2 regions of the Terriglobus albidus genome follow, and region 1 is predicted to be linked to the other one. Evidence: predicted binding sites of a transcription regulator. Region 1 holds the regulator's gene; the other holds the start of a gene.
The links. Region 1 encodes LexA, which represses DNA repair genes until DNA is damaged. Its sites were predicted from a motif close to CANTTCGCTTTTTATTCGC; they were not measured.

Region 1 (4,870 bases):
CATTGGCCATATTGCTGGCCGTTACTTCGGCGCGAACTCTCTCGGCCTGCAGCGCGGATGCGCTGACATCCATCACACCAAACAGATTCATGCCTTACCGTCCGCTTTGATCGCGTCCATGACGCGCGAATATTCCCGCTTCAGCAGTTCCACGCCGGTACGGAAAGCGAGCTGTGACTTTGCCAACTGCATGCCCTCGCGCTCAAGGGAGACATTGTTGCCGTCCGGCCGGGCCACCAGGCCATCAACATCCTGCGTGCCCGGAGTAAATGTGCCGCTTGCGGTGCCCTCCATGGCGTGCCGCATCTCATCTTCGAAACTGAAACCCTGAGTCCGGTAGCCGGGAGTGTCAGCATTGGCCATATTGCTGGCCGTTAGCTTCATCTGGGAGCTGGCCAGGTCCAGATACCGCGTCAACGCATCACTGATCGCACTGGTCTGCATCAGACATCCTCTCCCTCAAGCGTTTGAACTTATCGCCGATAGAGAGTGCAGGTTTGGCTCCATTCTTCAGGCAGACATCTAAGAAGCCTCTCAGCCTCAATCATTAGAGCGAAACAAGAAACCGGGCTTTCGCCCGGTCTTGGAAGGAAGTGCGCTCATAAGATTGACGTCTGGAACAGATGACAATGCCCTATGCCCGTTTGCGACGGAGGATCACTTCCGTCATTCCAATCTCCGGACGGTCTTCCGCCAGAATGGCCGCTCGCTCCAAAACGTGCCCTAATTCGCGGACATTTCCGGGCCAGTCGTATCCCTGGAAGGTCTCCAGGGCCGCCTGGGAGAGGCGTTTCTGCGGCATCGTTTCGCCAAGCTTATTGAGGATATGTGTCGCCAGCAGCGGGATGTCCTCTGCCCGCTCGCGCAATGCCGGAATGACCACAGGAAAAACTGCCAGCCGATGGTAGAGGTCCAGCCGGAAGGTCCGCTCCTGGCTCAGCCGTTCCAGATCGCGGTGGGTTGCAGCGATCACACGCACATCTACCCGAACGGTCTCGTTGTCGCCTACCCGCTGCAGTTCCCCGTTCTCCAGAAAGCGCAACATCTTGGCCTGCAATGGCAGCGGCATCTCACCAATTTCGTCCAGAAACAACGTGCCGCCATTCGCTGCCTCAATGCGGCCGGTGCGTGACTGCACTGCGCCGGTAAAGGCACCGCGGGTATGCCCGAACAGTTCGGCTTCCAACAGCGCCTCCGGAATGGCGGCGCAGTTCAAGGTCACAAATGGCTTCTGGGAGCGAGGGCTGAGCCGGTGGATCGCCCTTGAAACCACCTCTTTACCTGTCCCCGTCTCTCCTTCAATCAGGACGGTCGTATCGCGGGGCGCAACCAGACGAACCATGCGAGCCAGCTCGCGCATGCCCGAGCTATTACCGATCATTCCCGGCAACAAGGCCGCATCCACAGGAAGCTCAGAGGGAACAATCACGGGGACGGGCGCCGCAGGCTCTCGCTCGGGGACTACGGCCGCCGGTGCCGGCGTCTCCACCATATCTTCCTCTGCTGCCCGTAGGACATGCAGCAACTCATGCCGCCGTGGGCTTCTCGGTCCGTCTCCCACCGGTGCACCATCGGCACGCAGAATATCGACCGATGGAAATGCCTGACGTACCCAAGCGATAAATCCATCCACTTCCAGGTCCGGCAACCAGTTGTCGACAATAAGAGCTTCCGGAATATGCTGCTCCATGCTCGCCATCGCCTCTGCGCCGCCGGAAGCGGCCTCCACCTGCCAACGCAGGCCCTCAAGCGACGTAACCCATCGAAAACGCCGGTCTCCGTCTGCGCTGACAACAACGGCATGGCGAACGGATACCGATCCGTTCGCCACCCTAGTTTCAAATGGCATTATTTAAGGTCCCCTGGCCCGTCTTGCATCGCTTCTCGAAGCTGCTGCCGCATCCGCATTGCGATGCCATTCAAGCGTTCGCATTCCGTCAGACTGTCGGCTATGGCGCGACGCATGCCTTCCTCGTCGCCCTCCATCTCTGCCAACTCTAGACGGCACTGCAACGCCGTCAGCGGTTGGCACAGGTCATGCAGCATCACACTCAGTTCCTGCACCTGTTCACGATCCATAATTGTCACGCGTGTCGCAATATCCGTGTTGTACTACCGGCGGCTACGCTCTGTGAACCTGATTTTTCCGGAAGGCCACCGAGGAATGACATATTCCGTAACCGATAACCCTCGCCGCGAACCGTTTCAATCAACGCAGCGCCATCCGATACCCCTTGCACGGTCAGCTTCCGGCGCAGGTAGTTGATGTATACGTCCACAACATTGGTCCCAGTATGGGACGTTGTCCGCCAAACACCCTTCAGAAGCTGTGCACGGGAAACGGCCTTCCCCTTATGGAGCAGGAGGTACTCGAGCAGGGCATATTCCTTTGAGGTCAGCTCTACTTCCACGTCGGCCACGCGCACCTGACGGAGCATACGGTTCACTTCCAGGACACCGTACTTCAGAAGCTGATCGGGTACGTGCTTCTTCCGGCGCATCACAGCACGGCAGCGCGCTGTTAACTCATGGAAGCTGAATGGTTTGAGCAGATAATCGTCGGCTCCGAGATCCAGACAGCGCACCCGCTCTTCGACCTGAGTCCGCCCGGTCAGTACAAGTACGGAAGTGTGGGGCATCCTGCGGTGTACTTCCTCAAGCAGTTGAGCTCCATCCATTTTGGGCAAACTCAGATCCAGAACGACAAGCTCCGGATTCTCTTCCATTGCGTGATGGAGCGCGGCTTCTCCATCCTGTAACCACTCGACTTGATGACCTTCTTTTTCAAGTCCCCTCTTCAAGAGCATTCCAAGGGCTTTATCGTCTTCCACCAGCAGAATTCCCATTTGTTTCTCCAATTCACTGACTAACCTAGCGAAAAGCTAAAAGTTCCGACTCTTGCGTTCGTTCACGTCTTTGCAGATAAGACTTATGTACCTACCTTGATTCGTGCACAGGGGTAACCGCAAGCCTGCGTTACCAGGACTTTTTTGCCGCAGCCCCAAAACGGGAATCTAAAGAGGAATTTAGCGAGTTACTTCCTAACGTCTTCTCTGTTGCGATTCGCTTTTTATTCGCTAAAATGTCAGACATGGCAATTACCCGGCGGCAAAAGGACGTTCTCGACTTCCTCACCTCATTCACGCAGCGTTGCGGATATTCCCCTTCGTATGAGGAGATCGCCAGCGGCCTCGGCGTCAATTCGCTTGCCACCGTTCACAAGCACATCACGAACCTACAGAACAAAGGTTTGTTGCAGCGTGCACACAATCGCAGCCGTTCGATCGACGTTCTACCGGCACGTTCTTCCAAGAAAGGTACCGATCGCCTTCCACTGTTAGGCCGCATTGCCGCTGGACGGCCGGTGGAAGCAGTCGAGACGGCTGAAACCATCTCGCTCAGCGATATTCTTGGCAACCGGGAGGTCTTCGCTCTCGAGGTCCGTGGCGATTCCATGCGGGACGAACATATCGTCTCCGGCGACTATGTTCTGGTTGAGCGTACCCGCACCGCCCGGGAGGGCGAAATTGTCGTCGCTTTGGTGGACGGTACTGATGCCACCCTAAAGCGGTTTTACAGGGAAGGCAGCATGATTCGCCTACAACCTTCAAACTCCGAGATGGCGCCGATCTTCGCCCCGGCGGCCGCGGTAACGATCCAGGGTAAGGTCCTGGGCGTGCTACGAAAGTACTAGAGCATTTTTCCTGTTGCTGGGTATCCCGGGAGGAGCGTGCAGCGGCGTTTTCATTGCGGAAAACGAAAACGCCCGTAGATGCGGAAACCCTACACTACGCCTACAGGAAAAATGCTCTAACCCACCAGGCCGCCTAAGGGCGTGTCCTCTGTTACCTAACTTTCAGGGAACCAATCTCCTATTTCGCGCGTACTCCCTTCCGTAACCACCCCACCGGAGGATCAGGAGTATCATGGCCGCACCCCGCAAATCCAAGCGCAAACTGTATATCTGGGGCGGCATTGCCGTCGTCGTTCTGGCCGCGGGCCTTACGTTTGCCATCAAGGCCTCCGGCTCCAGTTCGAAGATTGATGCTTCCCAGTTGTCGAAGGTGGAACGCGGCGACATCGCTCGCTCTGTAGTTGCCACCGGTAAGGTTCAGCCCATCGTCAAAGTCGAGGTCAAATCCAAGGCCTCCGGCATCGTCACTAAGCTTTTTGCCGATATCAACCAGCCGGTCAAGATCGGCCAGCCTCTTGCCCAGCTCGACCAGCAGGAACTTCTCGATCAGGTTGCCGCCCAGAAGGCGCAACTGACCGCCGCAGAATCCAACGCTCGGGCCGCCGCCGCCGCAATCGAGTTCGACAAAGTGAATGCCCAGGCTCCTGATCTGCCCAACTTCAAAAACACTTACGAACGCGCTTTTGCGATGTCCAAGCAAGGAGTTGTCAGCCAGCAGGCGCTGGATGATGCGCAGCAGAAGTACGCTGCCGCCGCCAATGCGCGCGATAAAGCTCTTGCCCAGATCACCGTTGACACCGCCAAATTGCACCAGGCGGAGGCACAGGTTGCGCAGGCTCAGGCATCGCTCAAACAGCTTGAAGAGCAGCTCAGCTACACCAACATCGTCTCTCCGATCGACGGCATGATCCTCTCCCGGGATGTAGAGCTCGGCAATGCCGTCAGCTCCATTCTTGTGATGGGATCCACCGCCACCCTGGTCATGACCCTGGGCGATACAACCCAGGTCTACGTACAGGGCAAGGTCGATGAGAGCGATATCGGCAAGGTTTACCTGGGTCAGCCTGCTCGCATCCGCGTGGAAAGCTTCAAGGACAAAGTCTTCAACGGCAAGGTCACCAAGATCGCTCCGTTGGGTGTCGAGAAGGACAACGTTACGACCTTCGAAGTACGGGT
Region 2 (4,870 bases), 350 kb from region 1:
AACGCCGGACGCGCAAAAAGAACCAGGATTTTTATTGTTGCGTAGTAGAAATCGGCACTCCCGGTTCGACGTTTAGATATAGAACGACCAATTTGGTTGGAATCGATAACAGGAGAAAAGCTATGCGTTTCATGATGATCGTGATCCCCAAAGGCTATGAAAGTGCGCCTCCAGGCACAATCCCAAGCGCTGAAGCAGTGGCCAAGATGATGGAGTACAACAGGAGTCTGCAGAAGGCTGGCGTACTGCTTGCGCTCGATGGACTCCTGCCCCCTTCGACCGGGGCACGTATTTCCTACACCGGCGGCAAAGCTACGGTTACAGATGGACCTTTCGCCGAGGCCAAAGAGGTCATCGGGGGATACTGGATCATTCAGGTACGGTCGCGGGAGGAAGCGATTGAATGGGCCAGGCGCGCGCCGATGGGAAACAACGAGATCATTGAAGTGCGTCAGATTCAAGAGATGAGCGATTTTCCCGAGGACGTTCAGAAAGCTGCAGAAGGCTTCGAGAATCTGACGAAGACCTCGGCCGTCAAAGCATGAGCAACATCCACCAGACGATTGAGGCGGTGTGGAAGATCGAATCCACCCGCCTTATCGCGGGGATTGCCCGCGTCACCCGCGACGTCGGCCTTGCAGAGGAGCTGGCGCAGGACGCGCTTGTCGCAGCTCTCGAGCAATGGCCGGAAGAAGGTATCCCGGAAAAGCCGGCGGCATGGCTGATGACGGCGGCCAAACGGCGCGCCATCGACTATTTACGCCGCGGACAAATGCTCGACCAGAAACACGGAGAGATCGCTCGGGAAGTTGAATTCCAACAACAACGGCTATCCGAAGCATTGGACATCGCCCTGGACCAGGTCATCGACGACGATGTCCTGCGCCTCATCTTTACTGCCTGCCATCCGGTCCTCGCGATTGAAGGACGAGTCGCACTTACGTTGCGGCTGATCTGCGGACTCACCACAGTCGAGATTGCCCGGGCTTTCCTGGTGCCGGAAAAGACCCTGGGCCAGCGGATCTTTCGCGCCAAGAGGACTCTCTCCGAAGCCCACGTTCCCTTTGAGACTCCGCGTGGAGATGAGCTGCGCAGAAGAGTTGAGTCCGTACTTTCGGTCGTCTACCTGATCTTCAATGAGGGATATACGGCAACCTCAGGCGAGGAATGGATGCGGGTCGCACTCTGTGACGACGCATTACGGTTAGGGCGAATACTCGTGGAACTTCTGCCCGGGGAGTCTGAGGTCCATGGTCTTCTGGCGCTCATGGAACTGCAGGCATCACGTACCGCTGCGCGCAGAGGACGGGATGGGCAAGCGATTCTCTTGCTGGAACAAGATCGATCTCTCTGGGACTACGCGCAGATCAGACGAGGAATAACGGCACTCGATCAAGCGAAGAAGTTAGGAGGTGGCGCCGGAAACTACGCGCTGCAGGCGGCGATCGCCGCCTGTCATGCACGCGCCCGCACTCCCCAGGAAACCAATTGGGAGCAGATCGTCCTCCTCTATGACGCGCTACTCCAGATCAGTCCCTCCCCAATTGTGGCGCTGAATCGGGCGGTGGCTGTCGGGATGGAACGAGGACCAGCCGCCGGACTGGCCGAACTGGATACACTCTCTGCTGAACCTGCGTTAGCCGGCTATCACCTGCTTCCAAGTATTCGTGGCGATCTGCTTCTCAAGCTGGGCAGATTCACCGAGGCCCGTGAAGAGATCCAGCGCGCAATCGACATGACACAAAACAGCAGAGAGAAAGAATTACTAATGGATAGGTTAGAGCGTTTTTCCCTGTAGGTGTAGAGTAGGGCTTCCGCATCTATGGGCGTTTTCCGCAATGAAAACGCCGCTGCACGCTCCGGCTTGAACAGGAATAACCTCCTGAGGCTCCACATCTAGAGCGAATGCCGAAGGCTCACTCGTAGACCTCCCAGGGTTTGAAGGTGTGTTCATGCCGTTCCATATCCACCTTCTCTCCGAGGAAGCGGACGCCTTCCAGCTTTAGGCGCGAGCGCTGCTCCCGTGCGGCTTCTCCATGCAGCTTGATTGCGCCTCCGGCGCCAAGCACGCGATGCCACGGCAGATCATCTGGCGGATCTGTACGTAGAAGCCGAGCCACGGCACGATGGTAGCGTGGATAGCCAGCCGCCGCGGCGACTCTGCCATAGGTGCTGACCTTGCCAGGCGGAATAGAAAGAATCATCAGCCGAAACGCGCGGTCGCGCTGCTCCTCCGGGCGTGATGCGTCCCGAAGAAGTCTCTTTTTAGCTTGCTGTATAGACAGTTGATCGATCCCGGATGATCTCGTCGGTCTTCGAGTTGGCTTTCCACCAGAGCGCATGTTTCCTCTCTACCAGGTATTAGGCTTTGTCTGTTTCTGCTGCGAAATCAAACCGACTGCAAAGTCAGTTCTGAAGCCGACAATTGCAGTCTCAACTTGCCTGATAAACATCTTATTTGCTTTGAGATAGATAGCAACCACGGCCACATTCCTGAATTTATTCCGCTTGCCTTCCACAGCCGGCAAGGGCGAATATAAGGCGAAACATTATGCCGCTCGCCTCCACAATCCGACTGCAGGTTGAGTCAGCTCTAGCACGGAAGATTCCCTCTGCTTTGACGCCGGCTCCCAGGCTTATCCGGCCCCAGATACCCACGGGCCTGGCTGAGTTAGATGAGTTGTCGGGAGGAGGATTTCCCCTGGGAGCTTTGACGGAACTGGTCGGAGCTGAATGTAGCGGACGAACTTCAGTGGCTCTCTCGTTCCTTGCGCAGTTGACAGAGGCAAATAAGGTGTGCGCCTGGGTCGACTCGGCGAATGCCTTTCATCCTGCCTCTGCTGCTGCCATCGGAGTGGACTTAGGACGCCTGCTATGGGTCCGCTGTGCTGACGTTGCAGACACCTCTACGAAGACCGCAAAGTCTGTAACGTTGCCGCCGAAGTATTTCATCCCTGGCTCTCCGAAAAAAGGACTGCATGGTGGAGGATTTGGTCCTCATCCAAGAACCGAGGCCCGCGGACTCTCCCAAGCAATGGCCGGGCTTTTCACGGAAAAAGCTCCATTGCCCGAACCTGTGGAGATCACTGAGGCAAAGACAAACCGTTCGGCTCTAGGCGAATCTGTGCCGGCAAACCCCATCACGTATAGAAAGCGCCGTGCCAGGCATTACGACGCGATTGAGCGCGCTCTTCGCACCACTGATCTGCTTTTGCAGACTGGAGGTTTCAGCGCCATTGTTCTCGATCTCGCAGGTATCGCGCCGCAATACGTGGCACGTATTGAGCTATCGACGTGGCATCGCTATCGTGTTGCTGCGGAAAAGACGCAAGCCTGCATTCTGTTGCTGACCCAGTATCCATGCGCGAAGAGTGGATCGGAGCTGCAACTGCGCTTGCTGGATGCCGAACCGATCCTTGAAGCCCGCACAGTATTCAGCGGGATGCGGCCGCGCATCGAGGTATTGCGTCAACGCTTCCCGCAACCGGCAAACAATGTCGTGTCGATGCGCAAACCACCGCAAACGGCTCGTATGGCTTCCTGGCAGAGCCGAACTTCATGGGCAGGTGCACAATGAACTCCGGCGAGTTGTATGCCTGCCTGCTGGTGAAGGAATTCTCTGCTCAGGCATTACTACGTCTGCGTCCGGAGCTGCGCGAGAAGCCGTGTGTGGTTCTGGACGGCGAGCCGCCAGCCGAAACGGTGTGCTCGTTAAACACCAGAGCGCGGTTGTTGGGTGTGCAACGAGGAATGACGAAGGTTGAAGTGGATACCTTCGGAAACATAACAATGCTGTCCCGTTCCAGATCTGCCGAAGCGGCGTCGAAGACCGCGCTTCTGGAGTGTGCAGGGACCTACTCTCCGCGCGTTGAACTACAGGAAGAGGAGAATGTCTTTCTCTGCTGCCTGGACATCACCGGAACCGAAGCACTCTTTGGTCCGCCTGAAGTTCTTGCCAGGTCCTTGCGGCAGCGCGTGGCATTGCTTGGTATCTCTGCCCAGGTGGCGGTAAGCGGAAACTTCCATACGAGCATGCTGCTTGCAAAGGGGCTTCCTGCCAGGACAGCTATCGTTGTCGTCCCAACCGCTCAAGAATCAGCGGCATTGGCTTCCCTTCCCTTATCCGTCCTGGGCATCTCAGAAGTGCATGCCGAGACATTGTCTCGATGGGGCATCCGTACGCTTGGCATGTTGGCAGGCTTACCCCAGACAGATCTCATTGCCCGCCTGGGACAGGATGGCAAACGCCTGCAACAGATGGCTACCGGAACCTTGCCTCATCTCTTCCAGCCTATCGATATCCCGTTTGTACTTGAAGAAACAGCGGAGCTGGACTATCCACTCGACAACCTTGAATCCCTGCTTTTCGGTGTAGCCATCATGTTGGAACAACTCATCGTCCGCGCCGCCATGCGTGTCTACGCACTCGCATCGGTGACGATTGAGCTTCATCTGGAAGGAGGTAGAACACACTGCCGCACAGTATCTCCTCGCATTCCTACCAACGATAAACATCTGTGGTTGAAGCTGCTTCATCTCGATCTTGAAGCTCATCCTGCGAATGCTCCCATCGATAAAGTCTGTCTTCGCGCCGAGCCGGGAGCTACCAGCAAAGTCCAACTTGGGTTGTTCTCTCCACAGCTTCCTGAACCCGGCCGGCTGGATGTCACGCTCGCGCGCATTACGGCATTAGTCGGCGATAACAACATCGGCCGCGCCGTACTCGATGACACGCACACTTCACCCGGTTTCCATATGGAGCCGTTCGTTATTCCCTCAGGCAACGCCACCACGCAGATCTCCCGCACGGCATACGGCTGCCTTCGGCGCGTATGCCCACCGGAACAACTAACCATCACACTCGAGTCCG

Region 2: FTW19_RS14450 (recombinase RecA) is a predicted target of LexA. The motif match lies at 2,531-2,549, and genes of this name have one in related genera.

The regions. Positions count from the first base shown of each region.
Region 1 is NZ_CP042806.1:4,044,450-4,049,319, forward strand. It holds gene flgC (flagellar basal body rod protein FlgC) at 1-91, opposite strand, end outside; gene flgB (flagellar basal body rod protein FlgB) at 88-444, opposite strand; gene FTW19_RS15950 (sigma-54-dependent transcriptional regulator) at 635-1,849, opposite strand; gene FTW19_RS15955 (HAMP domain-containing histidine kinase) at 1,849-2,079, opposite strand; gene FTW19_RS15960 (response regulator transcription factor) at 2,085-2,846, opposite strand; gene lexA (transcriptional repressor LexA) at 3,092-3,694, shown strand; gene FTW19_RS15970 (efflux RND transporter periplasmic adaptor subunit) at 3,927-4,870, shown strand, end outside.
Region 2 is NZ_CP042806.1:3,694,555-3,699,424, reverse strand. It holds gene FTW19_RS14465 (YciI family protein) at 123-545, shown strand; gene FTW19_RS14460 (RNA polymerase sigma factor) at 542-1,798, shown strand; gene FTW19_RS14455 (MGMT family protein) at 1,917-2,204, opposite strand; gene FTW19_RS14450 (recombinase RecA) at 2,552-3,577, shown strand; gene FTW19_RS14445 (DNA polymerase Y family protein) at 3,559-4,870, shown strand, end outside.